4 regions of the Actinomadura sp. NPDC000600 genome follow, and region 1 is predicted to be linked to each of the others. Evidence: riboswitches for the same ligand, from Rfam matches in the RefSeq annotation. Region 1 holds a riboswitch; each other region holds the start of a gene.
What was found. Region 1 has a riboswitch for cyclic di-AMP ahead of ABWI07_RS07285 (C40 family peptidase). Riboswitches for the same ligand answer to the same signal wherever they lie in the genome.

Region 2: another riboswitch for cyclic di-AMP. It lies ahead of ABWI07_RS19445 (CHAP domain-containing protein); the one in region 1 lies ahead of ABWI07_RS07285 (C40 family peptidase).
Region 3: another riboswitch for cyclic di-AMP. It lies ahead of ABWI07_RS01125 (NlpC/P60 family protein); the one in region 1 lies ahead of ABWI07_RS07285 (C40 family peptidase).
Region 4: another riboswitch for cyclic di-AMP. It lies ahead of ABWI07_RS35640 (CHAP domain-containing protein); the one in region 1 lies ahead of ABWI07_RS07285 (C40 family peptidase).

Annotation. Positions count from the first base shown of each region.
Region 1 is NZ_JBEUPD010000004.1:3,405-9,001, reverse strand. It holds gene ABWI07_RS07300 (amidohydrolase family protein) at 1-594, shown strand, start outside; gene ABWI07_RS07295 (Mut7-C RNAse domain-containing protein) at 624-1,406, shown strand; gene ABWI07_RS07290 ((deoxy)nucleoside triphosphate pyrophosphohydrolase) at 1,436-1,822, shown strand; gene ABWI07_RS07285 (C40 family peptidase) at 1,815-2,798, opposite strand; cyclic di-AMP (ydaO/yuaA leader) riboswitch at 2,839-2,975, opposite strand; gene typA (translational GTPase TypA) at 3,167-5,020, shown strand; gene ABWI07_RS07275 (FHA domain-containing protein) at 5,092-5,484, opposite strand; gene ABWI07_RS07270 (hypothetical protein) at 5,533-5,597, shown strand, end outside.
Region 2 is NZ_JBEUPD010000012.1:113,211-118,807, forward strand. It holds gene yhfZ (GntR family transcriptional regulator YhfZ) at 1-886, opposite strand, end outside; gene ABWI07_RS19440 (hypothetical protein) at 1,081-1,842, opposite strand; gene ABWI07_RS19445 (CHAP domain-containing protein) at 2,037-2,705, opposite strand; cyclic di-AMP (ydaO/yuaA leader) riboswitch at 2,719-2,884, opposite strand; gene ABWI07_RS19450 (MFS transporter) at 3,349-4,623, opposite strand; gene ABWI07_RS19455 (NACHT domain-containing protein) at 5,055-5,597, shown strand, end outside.
Region 3 is NZ_JBEUPD010000001.1:256,903-262,499, reverse strand. It holds gene ABWI07_RS01135 (sigma-70 family RNA polymerase sigma factor) at 1-621, shown strand, start outside; gene ABWI07_RS01130 (MFS transporter) at 683-2,146, opposite strand; cyclic di-AMP (ydaO/yuaA leader) riboswitch at 2,468-2,606, shown strand; gene ABWI07_RS01125 (NlpC/P60 family protein) at 2,615-3,397, shown strand; gene hpnH (adenosyl-hopene transferase HpnH) at 3,474-4,478, opposite strand; gene shc (squalene--hopene cyclase) at 4,543-5,597, opposite strand, start outside.
Region 4 is NZ_JBEUPD010000036.1:21,988-27,584, reverse strand. It holds gene ABWI07_RS35655 (DEDD exonuclease domain-containing protein) at 1-21, opposite strand, end outside; gene ABWI07_RS35650 (NYN domain-containing protein) at 183-1,589, shown strand; gene ABWI07_RS35645 (C40 family peptidase) at 1,779-2,828, shown strand; cyclic di-AMP (ydaO/yuaA leader) riboswitch at 3,326-3,524, shown strand; cyclic di-AMP (ydaO/yuaA leader) riboswitch at 3,649-3,819, shown strand; gene ABWI07_RS35640 (CHAP domain-containing protein) at 3,827-4,657, shown strand; gene ABWI07_RS35635 (hypothetical protein) at 4,697-5,597, shown strand, end outside.

The sequences.
Region 1 (5,597 bases):
GACGCCCACGGGCTGATGGACCACCCCGCGATGTACGTGCACGCCAACTTCTACACCGACGAGGAGCTGAAGCGGATCGCCGGGAGCGGCGGGACGGTCTCCGTCGCCCCCGCCATCGAGGCCGCCGTGAACATCGGCGCCCCGCCCACCGGACGCGCCCGCGCCGCGGGCGTCCCGACCGCGCTCGGCGCCGACACCGTCGCCTGCGGACCCGGCGACATGTTCAGCGTCATGCGCGCCGCCTACCTCCTCGAACGGGGCCGCCCGGACGGCGCCGGCCTCGGCTTCACCACCGCCGACGCCCTCCGGATGGCGACGATCGAGGGAGCCGAGGCCGCCGGGCTGGCGGACGCCACCGGGTCGCTGACCCCGGGCAAGCAGGCCGACCTCCTCGTCCTGCGCACCGACACCCTAGGCGTCGCGGCGGCCCACGACCCCGTCGCGGCCGTGGTGCTGGCGGCCGACACGCGCAACGTCGACACCGTCCTCGTCGGCGGCCGGGTGGTCAAGCGCGGGGGAGTGCTGACGGGCCACGACGTCCCCGCCCTGCTGGCGTCGCTGACGGAGTCCGCCGGGCGCGTGACGGCGGCCTGAGCCGAGGAGAATCGTCGGCCGCACGTGGCATGCTGATCTGCGTGGAGTCCGAGATAACGATCCGCGTCGCCGACGAGCTGCTGATGTTCCTGCCCGCCGCCCGGCGGGCGGCCCCGGCCCGCGTGCCCTACGACGGGACCTCCACGCTGGGGCACCTCGTGGAGTCGCTGGGCGTGCCGCTGCCCGAGGCGGGCCCGATGACGGCCGACGGCGAGCCCGCCGGGCCCGCCACCCGGCCCGCGGTCGGCGCCGAGGTCCGCGTGGCGGCGGTGCCGCGCCCCCAGCCCGTCACGCTGGACCCGGGCCAGGTCGCGCCGCGCTTCCTCCTCGACGTCCACCTCGGGACGCTGGCCCGGCGCATGCGCCTGCTCGGCCTCGACACCGCCTACCACAACGACATGGACGACCCGGCGCTCGTCGTCCAGGCCAACGAGGAGCGCCGTGTCCTGCTCACCCAGGACCGCGGCCTCCTGCGCCGCCGCGCGCTGTGGTTCGGCGCCTACGTCCGCGGCTCGCGCCCGGACGACCAGCTCCGCGACCTGCTCGACCGGTTCGCGCCCGTCCTGCGGCCGTGGACGCGCTGCACCGCATGCAACGGCGAGCTCGTCCCGGTCGACAAGCAGGAGATCGAGCGCGAGCTGCAGGCGGGCACGCGACGCAACTACGACGTCTACGGCCGCTGCGCCGACTGCGGTCAGCTGTACTGGCGCGGCGCGCACGGCGACCGCCTGGAGGAGATCGTCCGCGACGCGACGCGACTGGTCGACGCCCTCCGGGGCAACGGAACCGGACGGACCGGCGCCGCGGTCTGAGGGAGAAGCACGGAGAGGAGCTGGTCGAGATCGATCTCGTGGTGGTGGGTGCGGCGATCCTGTCGGAGGGGCGCCTGCTGGCCGCCCAGCGCGCGGAGCCGCCGCACATGGCGGGCGGCTGGGAACTGCCCGGCGGCAAGGTCGACCCCGGCGAGTCGGACGAGGACGCCCTGGTGCGCGAGTGCCACGAGGAACTGGCCGTGAAGGTCCGCCTCGGCCGCCGCGTCGGCGGCGACTGGCGCCTGAGCGAGCGCAGCCTCCTCCGCGTCTGGACGGCCGAGATCGTCGAAGGCGAACCGCAGGCCCTGGAGCACCTGGAACTCCGCTGGCTCACCCCGTCCGAGCTCTACGACGTCGACTGGCTCCCCGGCGACCGCCCGGTCATAGACCTCCTCGCGGCTCAGGGCCTCAGCTGATCCGGTTTGCGCCGGCGAAGTCGGAGCGTTCGCTGAGTTTGGAGATCTTGACCACGTCGCCGGTCTGGGGGGCGTGCAGGTACTTGCCGTCGCCGAGGTAGATGCCCATGTGGTGGAGGTTGCTGCCGAAGTAGACCAGGTCGCCGGAGCGCAGCGAGCCGCGCGAGACCTTGGTGCCCATGGCGAACAGGTCGCCGGTGTAGTGCGGGAGGCCGGGCTTGCCGACCTGGGTGTAGGCCCAGACGACGAGGCCGGAGCAGTCGAAGCTGTTCGGTCCGGCGGCGGCCCACACGTACGGGGAGCCGAGCTTGGTGAGCGCCTTGCGGGCCATCTTGGCGGGCAGGTCCGAGCCCTTCACGGTGGCCGTGAGCCCGGTGCGCGGGTCGCGCGCGTGGGTGGTGGTCAGCTTGTCGAGGCGCTTCATCACCTCGCCGACCTTGGACTTGGCCGCGTCGCGCGCCTTCTTGGCGTCGTCCCAGGCCTTCTTGAGCTGCGCGCTCTTGGCCTGGGCGGTGCGCTGCGCGGCGTCGGCCTGGTCGATCTGCTTCTTCAGCGCGAGGACGGCGGTGGCCTGGCTCTGCGCGAGGTAGGCGCGGTCGGACAGCCCCTCGGCGGACGCGCCGGAGCCGAAGAGGACGTCGGGGCCGCCGGCCATGTAGTTGGCCGCGGCCAGGCTGCCGAGCCGCTGGCGGGCGGGCTCGGCGAGGGCGCGCAGCCGCGCGGCCTCCTTGGTGGCGTCCTGCTCGGCCTTGCGGGCCTTGCCGAGCTCCACGCGGGCCTTGTTGAACTTCTCCGTGAGGATCTCGGCCTCTTCGTTCAGCGCGTCCAGGCTCTTGCGCAGGCCCTTCTCCGTCGTCGGGGTCGGGCTGGGCGCCGACGGCGCGGCGGCGTGCCGGGACGGCTGCGCGGCGCGGGCGACGTTCGGCGCGGCGGCGCCCAGGCCGATCAGGAGCAGGGTGGCTGTGGCGGTGGGCATGATGCGACGCCGCCGACGGGAATCCGGAACCAAGCCGGTGTTCTCCTCTCCTCGCACGCCTACCGGGTTAGCTGACGGGTTCGGGCCAGGAGTCGCCCTACGACACGTGTCGATTCACCCCGAGGGTGGTGGGTCCCCGGTTCTCCCGCTTCTCGGGAGATTCGGCGTTCCGGCCGCAGTCCCGGGGAGGGGACTCCGGACGACCGGATCTCGGGAAGATTACAAAGAACGAGCAAAGTTCGCCAATCGGGGCCCGGTGTGACCGGCGGTACGAACGGCTCGGGATGGATGGTACGCACGGCCAAGTAGAATGGGGGACTGCCGCGTGTCTGCGGCGATCCCCGAACTCTCACGCAAGGCGAACCCGCATGCCCATCTCCACGCGCGACGACCTCCGTAACGTCGCGATCGTCGCCCACGTCGACCACGGCAAGACGACGCTGGTCGACGCCATGCTCTGGCAGTCCGGGGCCTTCCGCGAGAACCAGGACGTCGACGACCGCGTGCTCGACTCCAACGACCTGGAGCGCGAGAAGGGGATCACGATCCTCGCGAAGAACACCGCCGTCCTGCACAACGGGCTGACGATCAACATCATCGACACCCCGGGGCACGCCGACTTCGGCGGCGAGGTCGAGCGCGGCCTGTCCATGGTGGACGGCGTCGTCCTGCTGGTGGACGCCAGCGAGGGCCCGCTCCCGCAGACCCGGTTCGTGCTGCGCAAGGCGCTCGCCGCGAAGCTGCCGGTGATCCTGGTCGTGAACAAGACCGACCGCCCCGACGCGCGCATCGACGAGGTCGTGGACGAGACCTACGAGCTGTTCATGGACCTCGACGCCGACGAGGACCAGATCGACTTCCCGATCGTGTACGCCTCCGGTCGCGCCGGGCGGGCCTCGCTCGACAAGCCCGCCGACGGCGCCATGCCCGGCAGCGACGACCTGGAGCCGCTGTTCAAGGTCATCACCGAGACGATCCCGGCGCCGTCCTACGACCCGGACGCCCCGCTCCAGGCGCACGTGACGAACCTGGACGCCTCCAGCTACCTCGGCCGGATCGCGCTGTGCCGGGTGCACGCCGGCATGATCAAGAAGGGCCAGCAGGTCGCCTGGTGCCGGCACGACGGCAGCATCGAGCGGGTGAAGATCACCGAGCTGCTGATGACGGAGGCGCTCACCCGCAAGCCCGCGGACGAGGCCGGGCCCGGCGACATCATCGCGATCGCGGGCATCCCCGAGATCATGATCGGCGACACCATCGCCGACCCGGACGACCCGCGCCCGCTGCCGCTGATCACGGTGGACGAGCCGGCGATCTCCATGACGGTCGGCACCAACACCGGGCCGATGGCGGGCCGCGAGAAGGGCACCAAGGTCACCGCTCGGATGGTCAAGGACCGGCTCGACCGCGAGCTGGTCGGCAACGTGTCGATCCGGGTGCTGCCGACCGAGCGCCCCGACGCCTGGGAGGTGCAGGGCCGCGGCGAGCTGGCCCTGGCGATCCTGGTGGAGAACATGCGCCGCGAGGGCTACGAGCTGACCGTCGGCAAGCCGCAGGTCGTCACCCGCGAGATCGACGGCAAGAAGCACGAGCCGGTCGAGCGGCTCACCGTCGACATCCCCGAGGAGCACCTCGGCGCGGTCACGCAGCTGATGGCGGTCCGCAAGGGCCGCATGGAGCACATGACCAACCACGGGACGGGCTGGATCCGGATGGAGTTCCTCGTCCCCGCCCGCGGCCTGATCGGGTTCCGCACCGAGTTCATGACCGAGACGCGCGGCACCGGCATGGCGCACCACGTCTTCGAGGACTACGAGCCCTGGTTCGGCGAACTGCGCACCCGGCCGTCCGGCTCCCTCGTCGCCGACCGCTCCGGCGCCGCGACCGCCTACGCGATCACGAACCTCCAGGAGCGCGGCACGTTCTTCGTCGGCCCCACCACCGAGGTGTACGAGGGCATGATCGTCGGGGAGAACTCCCGCGCCGACGACATGGACGTCAACATCACCAAGGAGAAGAAGCTCACGAACATGCGGTCGTCCACCGGCGACGAGCTGGAGCGGCTCACCCCGCCCCGCCTCCTGTCGCTGGAGGAGGCCCTGGAGTTCTGCCGCGAGGACGAGTGCGTCGAGGTGACCCCGACCGCCGTCCGCATCCGCAAGGTGGTCCTCGACGCCAAGGAGCGCGAGCGCACGCGCGCCCGCACCAAGCGCGCGGGCTGAGCAGGTAAGCGAAAGAGGCGGCCCCGCGGTTCCGGAGAACCGCGGGGCCGCCTCTTTTCGTCGCGTGTCGCTCAGTTCAGCTGGACGGTTCCCGTCACGTCGGCGGCCAGGCGGAGCTGGTCGCCGTCGCGGAGCGGGGCCTCCACGCCGCGGGGGAGCCGCTCGCCGTTGACGAACGTCCCGTTGGTGGAGCCCTCGTCGCGCACCCACGCCGTGCCGGACGGGTCGAGCCACACGGTCGAGTGGCGCCGCGACACGTTGTCGTACTGGGTGAACGTGGCCGCCACCGGCGACTGGCCCGCGTCGCGGCCGAGCACCAGGTGCTGCCCGACGGAGACCTTGAGCTCGCCCGTCGGGAACTGGACGCGCAGGACGGGCGTGCCCTTCTGCGGCAGCGGGCGCAGGCACGAGTCGCACTGCGCGGCGCCCGGGTTGGTCAGCACCGCCTCGCAGTACGGACACATGAACGCCGTGCTGTCGGGCGCGGGCGGGCGCTGGCCCTGGTTGTGCTCGTGCGGCAGCAGCGTCGCCTCACGGCCGTGCGGCGGCAGCGGCGGCTGGCCCCCGTGCTGCGGCT
Region 2 (5,597 bases), on a different contig from region 1:
TCCGGGTCACGAGCTCGGCGGAGAGGCGGTCGCGCACGGCTTCCAGGGCCGGGGAGTCGCCGGCGCGGACGGCGAGGACGGCGCGGGAGTTCCGGTCCGCGAGGCCGGTGGAGGTCACCTCGTCGAACGGGATGGTCGTGACCTCCTCGTCGATGTGCTGGTGGACCTCGTCGAGGTTCCAAACCGTCGCGTCCACCTCGCCCCGGCGGAACAGCTCACCGAGCTGCATGTACGACGTCTCGACGTACCGGACGGGCCGTTCCGCGAAGACCAGCCGGGTGAGCCGCTGCTGGTCGGCGGAACTGGTGTCGACGGCGACGGCCAGGCCCGGGTCGTCCAGCGACGTGCCCGCCCGCAGCAGCACGCCGTGCGCGCCGACGAACGTGCGGGGGCCGAGGTCGGCGAGCTGGGCGATCGGGCAGTCCGCCCCGAACTCCTCGAACGCCAGCCGGGACACCACGATGAGATCGACCTTGCCGGCCAGCAGCGCGTCCAGCCGGGCCTGCGCGCCCCGCATGAACGTGAGCGCGAACGGGATCTCCGCCTGCTCGAACGCCTCCCGCAGCCCGGTCGCCAGCCCCTCGTAGCGGCGCGAGTACGGCAGCGGCATCGCGGCGAGCATCGTCCCGAGCCCGGCCAGCTTCCACAGACCGGTCCGGTCGACGGCCCGCAGGTACGTGCCGAGGTGCCCGCGCGCCTCGGTCTGCACCGCGCCCGTGCTCTCCAGCAGCTGCAGGGCCGCCTGCACCGTGCCGTTGCCGACACCGAGCCGCTCCGCATAGTCGCGGATCCTCGGCAACCGCGAATCCGGCTGCTGATTGAGCAGTTCGGCTGCCAATTGCCGGGCGGCCATCCCGTTCCGTGTAAGGAACCGTGCGTCCAACATGCACTGAACAATAACCAGGATCCTGTACAAGCGCAATGGGTGACCGGGAACCCGCTGGGCGAGCCACTACGGTCCGCCGACGCGGCGCTGCCTGCCTTTCCTGCCCGGACACGACGGACCCCGCTCCCGTCCGAGGACGGGAGCGGGGTCTGTGGCGAGGATCGGGGGGCTGGGAGGGATCACCCGGACGGGGCTCAGCCGAGGGGCTTCGGGGCGCCCTTCTTGCCGGGGCCGTGGCCCCAGGACAGCACCTCGTACTTGACGCCCTTCAGGTGGCCCGCCGAGGTGCCGGTGTTGTACTTGCTGCTCGGCTTCTTGCCGTCCACCAGGTGGCGGAAGGTGTAGGTGTCGAGGTCGAGCATGACGCCGCGGTGCGACGGCTCGCCCGGCCCGCGGTCGCCGACGAAGCCGGTGACGGTGCGGCCCTTGTAGGACACCTTGACCTTGGTGTGCATGGGCCAGCTCGGGCTGGCGAACAGGCCCTTCTGCATCGGCTTGCCGCCGGCGGGGGCGCCGGTGTCGCCGTTCACGCCCGAGCCGTCGTCCCAGAAGTAGGACGCGGTGGTGCTGCCCGACAGGACGCCGTGGCCCTTCGGAGCGCCCTTGCCGGTGGCATGGCGCGGGGCCTTCGCGTCGTGCTGCCCGGCCACCGGCTGCCCGGTGACCTGCTTCCCTGTCACCTGCTTCGCGGTCACCGGCTTCCCGGTCACCTGCTTCCAGGTGACCTGCTCACCGGTCACCTGCTCCCCCGCCACCGGCTTCCCGGCCATCTCCTGCCCGGCGACCAGCTGGCCGGTCATCTGCCGGCCGGTGACCTGCTGGCCGGTGACCTGCTGGCCGCTGACCTTGTGCGCCGTCGGGCTGTCCGCCAGGGCTCCCTGGGCGGTCCCGACCGCCACTCCCGCGACGAGCGTGCCCGCGAGGGCGGTACTGATGAGGGCGACTCGCTGCTGCATGTTCATCCTTTGCTCGGTGGTCCGGGGCGCCGGGTCGCGCCTTCGGGCGTGTGGGGCTCGCCGTTCGGGCATGACGGACCCGGCGCACGGCACGTGGCGTGCTCGCGACGTGGGTGTGATCGCGCGGAGGGATGGAGAAAGGGGGGAGCACCGCTGGACGGTGCGGGGCTAGGGGGCCGCTGAGCGGCCCGGGCTCACCGGTACTGGGGGTAGCCGTAGCCTGCGACGGTGGAGGTGTCGCGGACCTTCTGCTTCACCGCGTCACCGGTGTTGCCCTCGATGGTCTTGATGGTGCCGTCGTGGTTGTCCTTCACGACGATGCCGACGTGCTCGACACCCTTGACGCCGCCGCCGTTCCAGGCGAAGAAGACCACGGCGCCGGGCTTCGGGGTCTCGCCGAAGCGGCCGGTCTTCTTGAACCACTTGGCGTGGCTGACGGTGTAGGCGTCGGCGCCCATGCCCTTGGTGCCGGTGTTCTGGCCCAGCCAGGACACGAACATGTCGCACCAGGACTGGCCCTTGTAGACCGAGGCGCTCTTGGCGCCGATGCGGTGGGCGTTCTGCTCGCCCAGCGGCGAGCCGGCGTACCAGTCGTTGAACTTGCTGTTGCCCGAGGCGTCCTCGTGGGTGCCGACCTGCGTGCGGGCGAGCTTGATGACGTCCTGTGCGGAGGCGCCGACCTCGGCGCTCTGGCCGCCGGCCTTGGACGCGGGGGCGGCCTGCGCGGTGTTCGCGGGCTTGGTGTCCGCCTGGGCGGACGGGGCCAGGGAGGTGAACCCGAACACACCTGCCAGGGAGAGGACGGCTCCGGCGGCGACGCGGGTGCCCATGCGCTTGGGCAGGCGGATATTACGAGCGGTCATGCAAGGTTCTCCTGAGTTCTTCCAGTCCGCCTACCGGGTTAGCTGTCGGGTTCGGGCGTGGAAGTGGCCCTACCGCGGCCCCGCGCATGGCGGGGGTGCGGATTCACCCCGGTGTTTCGGTGGGTCCCCGGCTCCGCTCGGCCATGATCGGCTCTCTGCGGACTCGGCGGCGGACGTGCCGTGATCGGCCGTCCTGATGATCAGGGACTCGACGCGCCCTTCATGATCTGGTCGGGCGCTCCGTACGGGCTTCCCCGTCGGTTACACACTCACAACAGGTTCAAGCGACCCCATATTTCGTCAAGCACGCCCCAAGAACCCGTCCGACCTGCAAAGCCTCCCCAAAACCCCCTAAACGCAAGGCCTCCGGCCCAGTCAAGCCGAAGCATGATTTTTTGGCCGCCACCTTCGCCCAGAGGGGTCAGCCCACACCCGACCGCCCAGGACGTTGCCTGAGATACGCCCATCACGCCACTGGTTGCCTTAAGGCATCGACGAAGGTCTGAGCCAAGCGGACGCCAAGCGTGGCGGCGGACACACCTCGGCGTTTGCAGGCACCATCGGCCGGTGAGGCCGAAGCACGTGTCTCGGCGGCAGGCGAGGGGGCGCCACACCGGCGTTGGCTTTGTGTGCGCGCCCAGGGTTAGACCGGCTGCACGGCGGCGTCCGGCTGACGGTGGAGTCGCTTGGTCCGCAGCAAGGGCCGGGCGAGCAGTGGCAGCATGCACACTGCGGCCGTAGCAGCGGCGGCGAGCATCGCTGCTCGCAGGCCGAACGTGGTGCCGACGAGTCCGGCGGCGGCTGAGCCGATGGGGAGCGTGCCCCAGGTGAGGAAGCGGTGGACCGCGGTCGCGCGCGTGGCCAGATCCGGCGGCGTGGCCAGATGCCGGATGGTGATGGCGTTGACGGCGAACATGCCCTGACCGATTCCGTTGACGAACGTGCCGGCGGTGAGCAGCACGCCCGGCCAGCTACCGGCGGACGCCGCGCCGATGGCCAGCCCGAGCACCGAGGGCACGCCGGCGATCGTCAGGGACGGCCCGATACCGAAGCGGTCCGCCATGGAGCGCGCCAGCAGACCGCCCAGCGGGAATCCGCTGCCGCCGACCCCGAGAGCCACGCCTAGCAGCCAGGCGTCCAGGCCGAGGTGCTCGACCGCGAACACCGCGAGGAGGGAGTCGTACATGGCGACGCCGAGGTTGTACAGCGCACCGCAGACCATGATCGGCCGCAGCACCGGATGCCGCGCCACGAACCGCAGCCCGTCAAGCACTTCCCTCCGCAATGGACGCCGTTCCACCGGGACCGCCAAGACCGGGTCGCGCTGCCCGATCAGTGCCAGGGTCAGCACGCTGACGAGGTAGCTACAGGCATCGGTGAGCAGCGCCCGAGCGGCCCCCACGCTGCTGACGACGACCCCGGCGATGCCCGGGCCGACGAGCAGCGAGGTGGACTCGGAGACCGAAAGCCGGGTGTTGGCGGCATGCAGCCGCTCGTCGTCTGCGATCAGCGTGGGCGTGTAGGACTGGTAGGCCACCTGGAAGAACACCATGCCGATCCCGGTCACCAGCGCCACCAGCAGCAGATGCGGCAGCGTCAGCACGTCCAGCCAGGCCGCCACCGGCAGTGACAGGACGGCCAGGGCGCGCATGAGGTCCGCGCCGAGCATCGATCGCCGCATCCCCAGCCGCGCCACCCAGACCCCGGCCGGCAGCCCGATCAGCAGGAACGGCAACCTGCCGAGCGCCGCGAGGACGGCGATCTCCATCGTGCCGGAGTGCAGTTCCTGAAGCGCGGCCAGCGGCAGCGCCAGCAGAAAGACCTGATCCCCGACCAGGCTCACACTCTGCCCGGCCCACAGCAGTCGAAAGTCTCGCCACGACCGGCGGTCGGACGACACGGAGATCTCACTCGGCATCGCACCAGCATCATGGCCGCGACCACACCACAGAAGTGGCGCAAATGCCTACGACCGCCAATATCTCGCCACGAGACACTGGACTTCTCCACTCCACCCGCCCCAGCCAACGCGCCGACCCCGAACGCGTCCATGCCGACCGGGTCGGGGTACTGCTGGTCGAACTCGGGCACCTGGCAGACCCAGCGCGGCGTCGTCGGCGGGCTCGGCGTCCAGACTGGACAGGCCGATCGTCATCGGGGTGGTGGCGTCGAAGCGCCGCCGGCGACGCCCCCGCGCGGAAATGGCATTCTCAGGGCACCGCGAGGAAGACCGTCACCGCGTGGCGATGGCATTGGCCGCCTCGATGAAAACGTCGACGAGCAGGCGCAACGGGCCGGTTGTGGACTTCGGGCCGCCAGCGGCATGGGGGCGACACCAGAATGGCCAGCATGCGCAACGGCAAGGTCTGGTGGCCATGGCTGGCGGTCCTGGCGGCAGTGGTCGGCGTCCTGGTCCTGGCATGGGTGACGTTCACCCCGCTGACCGACAACGGGGGGTTGCAGGTCTCGGCGAACCGTGCCCAACTGACTGGCGGGTTCGTGTTGGCCGCCGCCGTGCCGTTGGTCCTTGCATTGCGGTGGGCCCGACAGCGTTCCCGCGAGCTGGTCGCCGCTGCCGTCCCCGGCCCCGAGGTCGTGGCGCGCGCCAAGGAGTTGCTGGCCGGCTTGGTGGCCGAGCAGTGGGAAGACGAGGCACGGCGGCGGTCGCTGGATGACCCTTACCCGATCCCTGTGCGCTGGCGCACACCCGCACCCGACGCACACACTCCCGCGGTCATGGACCATCCCGACCTCATCGACCCCACCACCGCAAGCACAGGCCGAGTGTGGTGGACGGCCTCCAGCAACCACATCGCCGCTCTCTCCGTCCGGTTCCGCCGCACCCGACGGGGCCGACTTGTGATCCTCGGCAAGGCAGGGACCGGCAAGACC
Region 3 (5,597 bases), on a different contig from region 1:
GGCGAGCAGCCACTGGAGCCTGAGCTCTGGACCGCCTTGGGCGACCTCGGCCCCGACCCCGAGGCGGAGGCCGTGCTCGCCGACTCGGTCGGCCTCGCCCTGTACGTCGTCATGGACGCTCTCACTCCGGCGGAGCGGGTCTCGTTCGTGCTGCACGACGTCTTCGAGATGCCGTTCGACGCGGTCGCGGCCGTCCTCGGCCGGAGCACCGCCGCCGCCAAGATGCTCGCCAGCAGGGCCCGGGGACGGATCCGGCTCGGCGCGCCCACCGCCGACGCCCACTCGGCGGCACGCGGGGTCGTCGACGCCTTCCTGGCGGCCGCCGGCCGGGGCGACCTCGCGGGCCTCCTCACCCTCCTCGCGCCTGAGGTCGAGCTGCACAGGGGCCCGAGCGTCGTCCGGGGCGCGGACGAGGTCGCCGCCCAGGCCACCGTCGGGGCCCGCCGGGACGCGAAGGGCCACCCGGCACTGGTCGACGGCGTCCCCGGCGTTCTCATCACCATGGGCGGCCGCCCGTTCCTCCTGATGGCCTTCACCGTCGAGGACGGCCGAATCACCACGATCCGGACGCTCTCCGACCCGAAGCGGCTGGCCCAGATCGTCCCCTCCTGGGTCACCTGACACGCCGGGTCCGCACGCCTTGAGCGCCCCTTTCGACGGGGGCGCTCTGGGTGGCCGGGCGTCAGTGGGCGGGGGTGTCCGGCTGGGGTGGGGTGCGGATCAGGAGGGTCACCAGGACGGCCACGGTGGCCAGGGCGAGGGCCGAGACGGTCGCCGCGGTGGTGTAGCCGTGGACGAGGGCGCTCACCCGGGAGGCGGCCGGGCCGTGCTCGCGCAGGTAGCCGGCCGTCGCGCCGATCGCGACGGTGTTGACGACGGCGGTTCCGACCGACCCGCCCATCTGGGACGCGGCGTTGACGACGGCGGCGGCGACCCCGGCCTCGCGCGGGGAGACGCCGGCGGTCGCCAGCGAGAAGGCCGGCGGGAACACGGCGCCCATGCCGATCCCGAGCAGGATCTCGACGGGGACGACCGAGGCGGCGTAGCCGCTGCCCGGGTCGAGCCGGGTCAGGACGGCCAGGCCGGCCGCGGCGATGAGCAGGCCGCCGCCGATCAGCAGGCGGGCGGGCACGCGCCGGGTGAGCAGGGCGCCGACCAGGTACCCGCTGACCGAGTTGGCGAAGGCGAGCGGCAGGAACGCCAGGCCCGTGCGCATCGGGGAGAAGTGCGCGACCACCTGCAGGTAGTAGGTGAGCGTCAGGAAGATCCCGAAGGCGCCGACGACCGCGGTGGCCACGGCGAGGTAGGCGCCTGCCCGGCCGCGGTCCGCGAGGATGCGCAGCGGCAGCAGCGGTGCGTCGTGCCTGGCCTGGCGCGCGATGAACAGCGCGAGCGCCAGGGCGCCGGTCGCGAGCGGCGCGGTGGTCTGCCACGCGTCCCAGCCGTGCGGGGCGGCCTGCCCGGCGCCGTACACGACGGCCGCCAGGCCGCCGGTGACGAGGACGGCGGAGATCCAGTCGACGCGCGCCCCGGGGAAGCTCGGCGGGGCCGGAAGGACGATGCGTCCCGCCACGGACGCGGCCGCGGCGATCGCCACGTTGACGTAGAGGCACCAGCGCCAGTCGGCGTACTGGGTCAGCGCGCCGCCGAGCAGCAGCCCGACGGCCGCGCCGCTGCTCGCCACGGCGCCGTACACGCCGAACGCCTTCGCGCGCTCCTTCGGTTCGGTGAACGTCACGGCCAGCAGGGACAGGGCGGTGGGCGCGAGCAGCGCGGCGAACGCCCCCTGCAGGGCGCGCCCGACCACGAGGACGCCGAAGCCGGGCGCGGCGCCGGCGATCATCGAGGCGACCGCGAACCCGGCCAGCCCGGCCAGGAAGCTGCGGCGCCGCCCGACCAGATCGGCGATCCGGCCGCCGAGCAGGAGCAGCCCGGCGAAGGACAGGGTGTAGGCGGTGATCACCCACTGCCGGTCGGTGTCGCCGAAGCCGAGCGCGTGCTGGGCCGTGGGCAGCGCGATGTTCACGATCGTGGCGTCGAGCGCGATCATCAGCTGCGCGACGGCGATGACGACCAGCGCGGCCCAGCGGCGGTTCGGGACGCCCGCGGACGGGCCGGACGCGGTGCGCGACGTGATGGCGGTCATGGAACCCACCTCCCTTTAAGTGAAGGGTTCTCCTCCAGATATTAACTGGAGGTTTCTCCTCCGTCTAGAGGTGGAGCGGGATCGCGTACGGCCTTGGAGAGGGAGGGACTCAGAGCACCTCGGGATCGCCCACCGGGGCGCTGAGCTGCGGGTTTGATCGCGGGAAGCTTGCCATCCCTTGGTGATTTCTGTAGGTTTGCCGCTCCAAGACGCTCTCCAGGCGTTTTGTCCCACTTACGTGGGCGGGGTGCCCTCCCCGCGGAACAAGGCCCCGAGACGGTCCATCGATCGGGCCTCACATCGTCAGCGCCGCTTCTCCCTCAGCGGCACCCGCCGAGTCCGCCGTCGCGCGGAGCCGGGGACCCACCTCGCACCGGGGTGAATCGGCCTGCCCAGGCCGTAGGGCGACTTCCACGCCCGAACCCGTCAGCTAACCCGGTAGGCGGCACTTGGAAGCAAGGAGCCCCCTTGAAAGGCAAGCACAGCAAGCAGTCGCGCCGTCTAAGGCTCGCCCCCTGGGCCATCGGCACGATGACGGGTCTCGCCACCTTCGGCGTGACGGCGGCACTGCCGACGACCTTGCAGCACGCGACCATCGAGACGGCCGCCGCAGCCCAGACCGTCCCCCAGCAGCAGACCGCGCAGCTGCTGGCCGAGCGGCGGACGCAGGTCGGAGAGCGGAGGCAGGCCCGGGCCGCGGCCCAGTTCCAGAAGGAGTTCAAGGCGCCGACGAAGGCCGAGGCGACGAAGAGCCGGTCCTCGACGAAGGTCGAGTCGAAGCCGGTCTCCGCGAAGAAGCAGGCCGTTCCCCAGCAGCAGGCGGCCGATCCCAAGGCGGCCAAGCGGGCCCTGGTCATCAAGCGGGCCAAGAGCTGGCACCCGCACACCGCCCAGCGGGTCCCCTACAGCCAGACCGGGTCGCACAACGGCTACCGCACCGACTGCTCGGGCTACGTCTCCATGGCGCTGGGGCTGCCCAAGCCCGGGCCCAACACCGTCGGCCTGACCTCGTCGCGATACACCCAGCGCATCAAGATGTCCCAGCTGAAGAAGGGCGACCTCGTCATGGACGCCCTCGGCAGCAACACCACCCGGCACGTCGTCATCTTCGAGAAGTGGGCGAACAAGCAGCACACCTCGTACTGGGCGTACGAGCAGCGCGGGCGGTACGGCACCGACCACCGGACGCTCACCTACGGGCTGTCCTCTGGCGACGAGTACAAGGCGTACCGGCCGACGTCCCTCAAGTAGGCGGCGGCTCAAGAGAAGCGCCCGGCATCGGCGGATCGCCGGTGCCGGGCGGAGCGGGTTGTAGAGCGGTCACAGGTCAGACCGAGCGGACGGCCCGCATGGACTCCTTCAGGGAGCCGAGGGTCGCGAAGACGGCCGTGGGCTCGTAACCGCAGTGGGCCATGCAGTTGGCGCAGCGGGAGTCGCGGCCCCGCCCGTAGGAGTCCCAGTCGGTCTCGTCCAGGAGTTCCTGGTAGGTCTGGGCGTAGCCGTCCGACATCAGGTAGCAGGGCCGCTGCCAGCCGAAGAGCGAGTAGGACGGGATCGCCCAGGCCGTGCAGGGAAAATCGACCTTGCCCTCTAGGAAGTCCAGGAACAGGGGCGAGTGGTTGAAGCGCCACCGCTTGCGGTTGCCGTCCCCGAACGCCTTGCGGAACAGCTCCCGCGTCTCCTGGACGCCGAGGAAGTGGTCCTGGTCGGGAGCCTTGTCGTACGCGTAGCCGGGCGAGATCATCATCTCGTCGACCTCGAGGTCGTCGTTGAGGTAGTCGAGGACGTCGATGACGGTCTGCGGCGTGTCCGTGTTGAAGATCGTCGTGTTCGTGGTGACGCGGAACCCGCGCCGCTTGCACTCCCTGATGGCGGCCACCGCGTCGTCGAAGACGCCCTCCTTGCACACGGACTCGTCGTGGCGCTCGCGCAGCCCGTCGATGTGCACCGCCCACGCGAAGTAGGGCGACGGCGTGAACTTGTCGATCTTCCGCGGGATGAGCAGCGCGTTCGTGCACAGGAACACGAACTTCTTGCGCCGGACGAGCTCGTTCACCAGCTCGTCGATCTGCGGGTGCATGAGCGGCTCGCCGCCCGCGATGGAGACCATCGGCGCGCCGCACTCCTCGATGGCGGCGAGGGCCTGCTCGACCGGCATGCGCTTCTTCAGCACGTCGTGCGGGTGCTGGATCTTCCCGCAGCCGGCGCAGGCGAGGTTGCAGGCGAACAGGGGTTCCAGCTCGACGATGAGCGGGAACTTCTCCCGCCCGCGCAGCTTGTTGCGGAGGATGTAGCCCCCGATGCGAAGGCTCTGGCGGAGCGGCATGCTCATGGTGTCCGGACCTCCTTGGGCGGTGCGGGCCCGGTGGACTCCACCGGGTCGTGGGCGGGCCGCGTCATGTCGCGGCCCGCAGGTAGCGGCCGAGCGCGCTCACGGGGAACACCAGCCGGTACAGGTGGTAGTTGATGTAGAAGTCGCCGGGGAAGCCGGTGCCGGTGAACAGGTCCTCGTCCCAGTTCCCGTCCGGGCGCTGGTGGTCGACGAGCCACTGGACGCCCGCCTCCACGGCCGGGGAGCGCTCGCCCGCGGCGAGCAGCGCCAGCAGGGCCCAGGCCGTCTGGGAGGGGGTCGACTCGCCCCGCCCGATCCACGCCGGGTCGTCGTAGGAGCGCAGGTCCTCGCCCCAGCCGCCGTCGGCGTTCTGGTGGTCCTCCAGCCAGGCGACGGCGCGCCGGATCGCGGGCTTGCCGGGACGGACCCCCGCCGCGATGAGCGCGGGCACCACGCTGCCCGTCCCGTAGACGTGGTTCGCCCCCCAGCGCCCGAACCAGGAGCCGTCCTCCTCCTGCGCCCTGAGCAGCCACACGACGGCGCGCCTGACCGCGGGCGACTCCGCGAGGCCCTCCCCGGCCAGCGCCTCGACGACGTGGGCGGTGACGTCGGCGGACGGCGGGTCGATGACGGCGCCGAAGTCGCAGAACGGCAGCTTGGTGCAGAGCTCGCGGGTGTTGTCGGCGTCGAACGCGGCGAAGCCGCCGTCCCGCGACGCCATCCCGTCCAGCCAGCGGACGGCCCGCCTGACCGGCTCCTCCGCCTCCGGGAAGGACACCTTGCGCAGCGCCAGGATGGCCTCGGCGGTGTCGTCGGTGTCGGGGTAGACGTCGTTGTCGAACTCGAACGCCCACCCGCCCGGCGGGACGTCCGGCCGCTTCACCGCCCAGTCCCCCGGCCCGCGGACCTCCTCGCCGACGACCCATCCGGCGGCCTTCACCAGGGCGGGGTGGTCGGCGGCCACGCCCGCGTCGGCGAGCGCGTTCATGGCGAGCACCGTGTCCCAGACGGGCGACTGGCACGCCTCCAGGCGGCGGCCCTTGTCGTCGCGGATGATGAACCGTTCGAGCCCGTCCAGCCCGCGTTTGACGACCGGGTGGTCGAGGCCGTAGCCGAGCT
Region 4 (5,597 bases), on a different contig from region 1:
GACACCGTGCGCAGCCGTCATGTGCGCGACCGTAGAGGACCCCACCGACAGAACTTCGTGCCGCTAGGGTTGGGGGGTGCCGGGACGTCCCGCCGGTCGGGGGCCGCGGGGACGGGCGGGAGGCATCCCGCCGAGGGTTCGGCGCGATCCGTCCGATCACGCGTTCGCCCTGGTTAGGGCGGGTGCGCTCGGGAACACACAGCCCACCGGCGGCGCAGCCCGGAAGGAGCGGGATCATCGACAGCGGCCCCGAAGCGACCCCCGGCCGCGGGGATCCCGCGGAGAAGCTCGCCCGCCCGCTGCCCGAGGCGGTGCGGCAGGGCGTGGTGGAGGTCGCCGCCGACCTGATCGGGACGCTGCCCGCCGACGAGGTCCCCCCGCCGCTGCGCCGGTTCGCGCGGTTCGAGCGCCGCAAGCGCGCCAAGCTCGCGGGCCAGCACATCGCGGCGGCGCTGGAGAAGGACGAGGAGTTCCGGCGGCGGGTCGCCGTGCCGCTCCGAGAGGCGCAGGCCGACCTGGCGGAGGTGGTCGAGGGCGGGGACGTGCCGCCCGCGGCCGATCCGGTGCGCGTCGCGGTGCTGGCCTACCTGCTGCGCCCGGCGGGCTGGACCGCGCTCGTCGAATCGGCGCGCGAGGAGCTGGCGCGCTCGGCGACCGCGTCCGAGGAGGAGGAGGCCGAGCGCCGCATCGCCGCGCTGAAGGCCGAGCTGGCCGCGACCCGCGACGCCCGCGGCGCCGAGCTGGCCAAGCTGCGCGCCGAGCTCCGCGAGACCAAGGCCGAGGTCGCGGAGCTGCGCCGCAAGCTGCACGACGCGCGCACCCGGTACCGGGCGGCGGAGGAGCGCGCCCTCGCGGTCGCCGCCGACGCCGACCGCGAGCTCGCCGCCGCGCGCGAGTCGACCGCCGCCGCGGACAAGGAGCTGCGCAGGCTGCGCGCCCGCGCCGCGCGGGCGGAGGAGGCGGCGGAGGCCGCCAGGCGGGCCGCGCGGGAGGGGCGCAACGTCGACGACGTCCGGCTGCGGATGCTGCTCGACGCGCTCGTGGACGCCGCGCAGGGCGTCCGCCGGGAGCTGGCCCTGCCCTCCACCATCGGCCGTCCCGCCGACGCGGTCGGCGGGCTGGAGCCGGACCGGCTGGCGCACCGCGCGCTGCCCGGCCGGGCCCTGTCCGACAGCGACCCGCAGCTGCTGGACAGGCTGCTCACGCTCCCGCAGGTGCACCTGGTGGTGGACGGCTACAACGTCACCAAGACCGGGTACGGGGAGCTGCCGCTGGCCGACCAGCGCAGCCGGCTGCTGTCCGGGCTCGGCGGGCTGGCCGCGCAGACGCGCGCCGAGGTCACGTGCGTGTTCGACGGCGCGGAGCTGGAGGCGCCGGTCGCCATCGCGGCGCCGCGCGGGGTGCGGGTGCTGTTCAGCCGCCCGGGGCAGACGGCGGACGAGCTGATCGGCGAGCTCGTGCGGGCGGAGCCGCCAGGCCGGTCGGTGGTCGTGGTGTCGTCCGACCGGGAGGTCGCCGACGCCGCGCGGCGCGCCAGCGCGCGCCCCTGCCCCTCCTCCCTGCTGCTGCGCAGGCTGGGCCGCTCCTAGGGCGGGCCCGCCCATAAGGCGGCCATAAGGCTCTCATAAGGCAAGCCTCGCGGTCCGTGATCATCACGTCACGAAAAGTGGATGATGTCCGCAGATGTCAATCAAAGAGTGATGAATCGGTTGTGACGGCTGTTGCCCCTCGCTAATGTCGTCCGCTGACGTCGTTGGACGAGAGGGGCGAAACCGACCGTGGCCAATGATCACATCGGGGCACCGGCGCAGCGGCCTGCCCGCAGGGCGGGTTCCGCGGGCAGAGGCGTCTCCCGTCGCCTGGCGGCCGTCGCCGGCCTGACCGTGGCGGTCTCCCTGACCTGCTCCCCGGTGGTGGCGCACGCCGAGCCCAAGCCGACCCGGGCGCAGGCCCAGAAGAAGCTCGACAAGCTCAACGAGCAGATGGACCAGAAGGTCGAGCAGTTCAACCAGAACCGCGAGAAGCTCAAGGTCGCCAAGAAGAAGTTCGACTCCGCGACCAAGGCGAGCAAGCAGGAGCAGGCAAGCTTCGAGGAGCAGCGGTCCAAGATCGCTCAGATGGCGGCCACCGCGTACAAGAACGGTGACTCGGCCGACGTCACCGGCTTCGTCGGCAGCAAGGACCCGCAGTCGATCCTCGACCAGGCGGCCGTCTTCTCGCACCTGTCGCACGAGCGCAGCTCCCAGCTCACCCAGTTCCTTGCGACGGCCCAGCGGCTCCGCCGCGAGCAGGCCCAGGCGAAGTCCGCCTACGACGAGGTGAAGTCCAAGCAGGACGAGCTGAAGAAGCAGAAGCAGGAGCTCGACAAGCAGGTCCAGAAGCAGAAGGCGCTCGTGCGCCGGCTCGGCGGCGGCACGCCGTCGCGCCCGGGCGGCGGCGGTGGCACCGGCGGCACCTACAACGGCCCGGCCAGCGGTCCGGCCCGCGCGGCGCTCGACTTCGCCTACGCCCAGCTCGGCAAGCCCTACTCCTACGGCGCCGAGGGCCCGGGCTCCTACGACTGCTCCGGCCTGACCATGAAGGCCTGGGCCGCCGCGGGCGTCGGCATCACCCGCACCACCAACTCCCAGTACGCCGCGACCAAGCGGGTGGCCAAGAGCAACCTGCAGCCCGGCGACCTGGTCTTCTTCAGCAACCTCGGCCACGTCGGCATGTACGTGGGCGGCGGCAAGATGATCCACGCCCCGCACACCGGCGACGTCGTCAAGATCAGCGACATCACCTCCGGCTACTACCTGAGCAACTACTACGGCGCCGGACGCCCCTGACGCACCGCCCTGACACCCCCGCGGCGCGGGTGTGACGGGGCCCTCATCGACAACGGACCGGGCTTGACCTGGTCCGTTGTTGATTTTGGGGGGGTTTGCCTTCTCTTGGGGCTTTGGTACCTTGTCACCACTCACGGCGCCCTCCAGACGCCGTGGACCCGCGGCGCCCCCCAGGCGCCCCGGTCCCACGCGGAGCATCCAGCACCCGCGTGACGGCGGCGCGAGCCACGCGCCGCACCCCCGGGCGGCACGCCCCACGTGCCGTCCCGCGGCGCCCGCAGGCGCCGCACGGTCTCGACGCAGACCAGGCCTACCCCCGCCCCACCGTGCGCACGCTTGCCGCGTGCATGGCGCCGAGCGTGCTGCCGCAGTGGCCTACACGGGGCAGGCCCCGGACGGCCCCGGAGACGGGGCGCCGTCCGCACACAACATCAGGCGCCGCTCTTTCGCACGCGGGAGACAGGTCCCGCGCAGGGCCCCATATCGCCCCCAGGATCGCAGCGGCAGCGCCGAATCCGCCGAAGAGCGGAACCGGGGACCCATATCCGCCGGAGTCCGGAGAGTCTTTCCGGACGGGCATTCCGGCACCCGGGGTGAATCGGCGCGTCTCTCCCGGGGCACCGGCGAGAGCCGCCGTAGGGCCACTTCCACGCCCGAACCCGTCAGCTAACCCGGTAGGCGTCTGGAAGAGAAGGAGAGAATCCCGCAGCGGTACCTGGGGCGTGGCCGCCACGCGACCACGCCCCGGCCCCCCCTTTCGCTCCGCAGGCACCCCCCGCCGCCGGAGCTCCCCCAATCCGAACCGGTGTGCCCGCCCCCGGGCACGCCACCGCCGAATCCGCGGACCGCCGTGCCCCGCATGCGCGTCCGACGCGGAACCGGGGACCCACTGTGTCCTTTTCGGGGTGAATCGGCCTGCCTTCGCGGCCGTAGGGCGGCTTCCACGCCCGAACCCGTCAGCTAACCCGGTAGGCGCCATGGAAGCCGAGGAGACCCCCGTGCCACGCGCGCACCGCAAGAAGGCCCCGGGCAAGCACCGGAAGCCGCACCCCCTTTCCATCACGTGGCGGACGACCGGCGGCGTCGTCGTCGGCGCCGCCGTGCTCGGCACCGCCGCCGCCACGGCGCAGGCGTCGGTCCTGCCGTTCGGCTCCGCCCCGGTGAGGTCCGCCGCCGCGGCCGACCTGGCCCCCGGCCTGGCGGCGCACGGCGACCCGTCCAGGCGCAAGTCCGAGGGCGAGCCCAGGATCCGCGCCTCGAAGACCCCCAAGAAGACCCGGCCCGAGCGGCCGTCGGCCGTGTCGTCCGGCAGGCCCTCCGCCAGAGCGGCCGGGAAGTCGCGGCCCACCGCCGCGCAGGCCATCAGGCTCGCCCGCTCGCAGGTGGGCGTCGAGGAGGACGGCGGCGGCGAGACCAAGTTCCAGGAGTGGTACATGTCCACGTCCCGCGCGCGGGAGACGCTCGCGCGCGACGGCGGGTCCCTCGACGGCTACAGCGACGCGAACTGGTGCGACATGTTCGTCTCCTGGGTCGGCGAGCAGATCGGCTTCGGCGACCAGGTCGGCAGCGACGCCTGGACGGTCGCGCACGCCCGCTGGTTCCAGGAGCACGGGCGCTGGGGCACCGAGCCGAGGCCCGGCGCGATCGTCTTCTACGCGTGGGACGGCGGCAAGTCCTTCGACGACATCCGGCACGTCGGCCTGGTCGTCGAGGAGATCGACGACGGCACGATCGAGGCCGTCGAGGGCAACACCGACAACGCCGTCCGCGTAAAGGAACGTTCCACAGACGACGTCGTCGGCTACGGCTACCCGGACTACCGGTCGTGATGCCGCCCCTCGCCCCGCGTCCTGCATAGGATCGCGCCCATGGAGGAAGGCCCCGGGCAGGACGCCACCGTCACGCGGCGCAGGGTCCTCGCCCTGGGCGCGGGCGGGGCCGCCGCCCTGCTCGCCGGAGGCGCCGGCCTGGTCGGCTCGCGCTCCGGCGGCGGGGCGCCCGGCGCCGGCGGCGCCGGCGCCGCCACCTCGCGGGTCGCCGGGACGTTCAGCCCGGAGACGGCCGCCGCCGTCCTCGCCAACCGCGCGCGCGCCGTCCGCGACGGCGACCGCATGGCCTTCCTCGCCAGCGTGGGCGACGCCCCCGCCGCCTTCCGGGACGCCCAGGCCCTCATGTACGGCAACCTCCGGAAACTCCCCCTGGAGAACTGGCGGGAGCGCATCGTCAACACCGAGGCCATGGACGGCGGCAACGCCGTCGTCCGGATCGAGGTGCGCTACAGGCTGCGCGGCTTCGACAGGAGCGACGTGGCCCGCACCCGCTACCTCACGCTGGCCCCGCGCGGCGGGACGTGGACGGTCGTCGGGGACGGGACGTCCCGCGGCCTCACCGACGACGCCGACATCTGGGACAGCGGCCCCCTGACGGCGGTCAGGGGGCGAGCCGGACTCGTCATCGGCGACGGCACCGGCCTCGACCGCATCGCCGCGCGGCTGGACGCGGCCGTCCCGGTCGTCACCTCCGTGGTCGGCAAGGGGTGGGCGCAGCGGGTCGTCGCGCTCGTCCCCGCCGACGCCTCCCTCGCCTCCGCGCTCGCCGGCCCCGGGCAGAGCCTCGGCCAGATCGCCGCGCTCGCCACCATCGCCCCCGGGGACGGCCGCGGCGAGGACCGCGTCATCATCTCCCCCGGCACCTTCGGCCGCCTCAACGAGCTCGGCCGCAACGTCGTCCTCACGCACGAGCTGACCCACGTCGCCACCGGCGGCGCCC